DNA from 2 places in the Companilactobacillus muriivasis genome. Region 1 is predicted to be linked to the other one. Evidence: predicted binding sites of a transcription regulator. Region 1 holds the regulator's gene; the other holds the start of a gene.
What was found. Region 1 encodes HrcA, which represses chaperone genes, less so after heat shock. Its sites were predicted from a motif close to TTAGCACTCNNNNNNNNNGAGTGCTAA; they were not measured.

Region 1 (2,212 bases):
ATGCTTTAACCATGTGTTGTTGAACCATTTCAATACCTTTTTTAAGTTGTTTGCTGGCATCATCGTCAGCTTCAACACTCAAAGCACGTTCAAGATTATCCAAAACAGGTAGAATTTCAGTCGCCAATTTTTGACCGTCATATTTAAGGATGTCAGCGACTTCCTTGCTATGACGCTTATTCATATTTTGCATTTCTGCTTGGCTTCTTAAAAGATTATCTTCTAAGTCGGAATTCTTTTTCTTCAAATCCGCAATTTCTTTATCTTTGGGATCGATTTTTTCAGCCTGTTTTGTTTTAGCTGATTTTTCATCAGTCTTTGGAGCTGCTTCTTTTTTAGAAGTCTTCAAATCCTGGTCTGTTTCTTTATCTGCCATTACTTCCTCCTAAAAATTTCAAGAATCATCATACCTTGAATAATAATCAATTAGTCGTTTGGCTAATTCAACTCTAAATTCTCCGAGCAAACCAATCAATTGTGAATAGTGCATCGTCTGTGGACCAAGCAAGGCAATAACACCCTTACCATGGTTACCGACATCGTAATTCGCAGTGATGATACTGTAATTTTTCAACGCATCACTACCTAATTCACTTCCGAGACGAACACGAATGCCGTCATCAGAAATGCTAGGATCAAGCAGTTTTCTCAAATCAGTACTCTGATTCATAATTGAAAATAGTGATTGAACTTGTGATAAATCATCATTGTTTGCATAATTCAAAAGATTCAATTGTCCGTCGACATAATACTTCTCGGAACCAGCCTTTTTGAAAAGCTGATCCATCATATCCAACAAACCGTCGGATGAGTACATGTACTCGGAAAGAATTGCTGGTACATCGTTGTGCAACATTTGAATAACCTTTGGTAATGGTTGTCCAACTAACTTGTCGTTCACGATGTTAACAATTTTTTCAATTAAAGAAGTATCAAAATCGTCATCTATTGTATAGATATTATTCTCAACATTATTATCGCTTGTAACGATGATTGCCATAAGTTGATGTGGGTTCAAAGGAACAATTCTAAAACCTGTTAAAAGGATTGAACTGCTCTCTGGACCTAAAGTGATAGCTGTGTAACTGGTCAGATGAGATAAGATCTTGGCGGATTGTTCAATAATATCATCAATCTGGTGATACGTTTTGCCAAAATCGTCGTCAATTCTCTGCGCAATATCTTGTGGTACGCTCGTAGGCTGTACCAAATGATCAAGATAATAGCGATATCCCATCGCTGAAGGAATTCTACCAGATGAAAGATGGGTTTTCTCGAGATAACCGACTTCCTCTAGCATTGCCATTTCATTTCTGATTGTCGCAGAACTTACATGGAAAGGTAATTCATTCATCAATGTCTTCGAACCAACCGGCTGGCCGGTATCTGTAAATATGCGCACGACTTCTCTCAAGATTGCATCTTGACGTTGTGATAGCATTATACCGTCCTCCTTTTTAGCACTATTCATACCTGAGTGCTAACAATGTAAAATATAACAATCTATCCTATTAGTGTCAAGTATGCACGCTCAATTTTTCTAATTTTTCCGCGATTATTTTAAAATCGGCATTCTATGGTAAGATTTAGGAAAAATCAAATCAATACGAGGTAAATTATGCTCAATCAAATTATTGGTGTGAAATTTCTTGCTTCCAGATCCTACGAAGAACTTCTCGAAAAGCCTTGGGACATTTTAACTTCTGGAGATCAATACAGTTATGTTAGCCGTGGCTTCAAAGTTAACGTTGATGATTTAGTCATTGTTCCTAATTCTGGATACAATGACACGGTCGTTGTTCCTGCTGTTGTTACTGAAGTTGACATCAACGAGCACGCTGACCGTGCTACTCGTCCAATATTGGCAGTTATTACTAAAGAGCAGCTTATGCATCGTGAAGGACAAGCATATGGCGTACACAAGGAACTGACCAACCGTGAGCTTATTTTCAAGCAGTTAAATAAGGAATACGACCAAGCAGTCAGAATGGAACAAATTGAAAAAATGTCCAAAACCAATCCAACAATCGCTGCCCTTTTGAATGAATTAAATAAGCAAGACAAGATTTTAGAAGAACATCGAGCATTACCCAAAACTCAAATTACTCGAGCTATTGATTCCCAATTGTTTTAATTATTTGAATTGAATTAACAAATACCCTGCAGCCAATATTGCGCTACAGGGTATTATTTTACTTTTTTAAGGCTTTAA
Region 2 (2,212 bases), on a different contig from region 1:
GTAGGCTGTTTTTTTATGTATGCCGCCGAAAGCTGGCAATAATGCAGTTCCACTATGGGGACCAATCCGAGCCAAAAGGCGGTCTCGAATCTCGCTTTGAAGCCTTGCAAAATCCTCAAGTCTACAAAGTCGGCCCCGTGGAGTAAGAACGAGAAATTCACTCGTCCTAACTCCACCTTCACAGCGGACTGCATTATTGCCAGCCTCCGGCTAGGTTTTTTGTGTGATGATTAATATTGAGTACTTCGTTTGATATTGGTAAATGAAGATAAACAAAAAAGATATCTGCAATTTTTTAATATATTGCGGATATCTTTTATTTGTTTTTCGTAGTTTATATATATCAACAAAGAGAGTAATACAAAATTCTAAAATACACGAGCCGGAGGTTTCGAGGGAGTGAAGTTACCAGCAGTGGCAGTGGTGTTAGGTCGGTGGTTTTCCGGCCTTACAGCACAGGACGTATTTTGAGATTCGCGTACTTTGCGAAGCTCAAAATCGAGACTTGAGACCTTGGCTCAAGTCGGTCCCACAGCAGGCAACTTCATCTCCCTCGAAACCGGAGGCGGCAAAAACTACATGATTCCAATCGTTAAAACAATAGCGTTCATAATAATATGGCTACCGGCACTAACGTAAATATTTTCCGACTTGTAGTAAACATATGAGAACCACAATCCCATAAAGACATAAACCAAGAACCTAGTATCCTGATGCATAAACGCAAACATGAAAGCTGAAACAATAGCAGCAATATAAATGTTAGTTGGTTTGATCAAGTTGGCGAAGAAAACTCGTCTGAAGATGATTTCTTCCATAATTGGTGCAGCAATCATCACGTAGATGAAATAGTATGGATATTCTTTGACCATCAGCAACAAACTTAGTGTATTTTGTGAATCGGTGCTGGCATGGAATAATAATTTATCCGCGAAGCCAATTCCGAATTGAACTACTAATGCACCCACGGTTCCTAAGATGATCCATTGTAAATCGTGATTTAAATTAGTTTTTTTCTCAAAGTCTAAAGGACCACTCTGTTTGACTAAATAAATCATTAGACCAGTGACAATCAATGATGCAATCGTGACGGTGATAAAGTAGGCTGAGCCTGTGATAGAGAACATTGTCAGGATAGTTCCTAACGATAATAACAGGATATAAGCCAGCAATGTGAAAAACTGATTTGTTCGATAAGACATAATTTCCCCCATATTTTTTAAAGGTTAATACTTGCAACTTCACAATATAATGTTAATATAAAACTTGTAATTAGCACAAGAGATAGTTGAGTGCTAAAAGATACAAAAAACATTGAATTAATATTACTGGAGGTATTTAAATTGTTAAAACCACTTGGAGATAGAGTCATTGTAACAGTCGATAAAGAAGAAGAAAAGACAGTTGGTGGCATTGTTTTAGCAAACAACGCTAAGGAAAAGCCACAAACAGCCGAAGTTGTTGCCGTAGGTGACGGACTAGTTGCTGATAACGGTACTAAATTACCTATGAACGTTAAAAAGGGTGACAAGGTTCTTTTTGACAAGTACTCAGGCTCAACAGTTAAGTATGAAGACAGTGAATATTTAATCCTTCATGAAAAAGATATCATGGCAATCGTTGACTAATTAAAACTTAAACAAGAAAAATTTATTTTAAATTATGGAGTGTGAAAATTAATGGCTAAAGAAATTAAATTTTCAGAAGATGCACGTTCAAAGATGTTGGATGGTGTTAATAAACTAGCTGATACAGTTAAGACAACAATCGGACCTAAGGGTAGAAACGTTGTTCTTGAAAAGAGTTATGGCGCACCTGAAATTACAAATGATGGTGTTACAATCGCTAAGAGTATTGACCTAGAAGATCACTTCGAAAACATGGGTGCAAAGCTTGTTTCTGAAGTTGCTTCAAAGACAAATGATATTGCTGGTGACGGTACTACTACTGCTACTGTTTTGACACAAGCAATTGTTAAAGAAGGTATGAAGAACGTTACTGCCGGTGCTAACCCTGTTGGTATCAGAAGTGGTATCGAAAAGGCAACAAACGCTGCTGTTGACGAACTTCACAAGATTTCACACAAGGTTTCTGGCAAGAATGATATTGCTCAAGTAGCTTCAGTTTCATCAGCTAGTGAAGAAACTGGTAAATTAATCGCTGATGCCATGGAAAAAGTTGGTAACGATGGTGTTATCACAATTGAAGAATC

Region 2: groES (co-chaperone GroES) is a predicted target of HrcA. The motif match lies at 1,273-1,299, and genes of this name have one in related genera.

What each region holds. Positions count from the first base shown of each region.
Region 1 covers NZ_BTTQ01000001.1:284,427-286,638, reverse strand. Annotated here, with positions in the region: gene grpE (nucleotide exchange factor GrpE) at 1-376, opposite strand, end outside; gene hrcA (heat-inducible transcriptional repressor HrcA) at 395-1,441, opposite strand; gene AAA923_RS01470 (hypothetical protein) at 1,619-2,134, shown strand; gene ribF (riboflavin biosynthesis protein RibF) at 2,193-2,212, opposite strand, start outside.
Region 2 covers NZ_BTTQ01000009.1:105,281-107,492, forward strand. Annotated here, with positions in the region: gene AAA923_RS10560 (CPBP family intramembrane glutamic endopeptidase) at 576-1,202, opposite strand; gene groES (co-chaperone GroES) at 1,344-1,628, shown strand; gene groL (chaperonin GroEL) at 1,680-2,212, shown strand, end outside.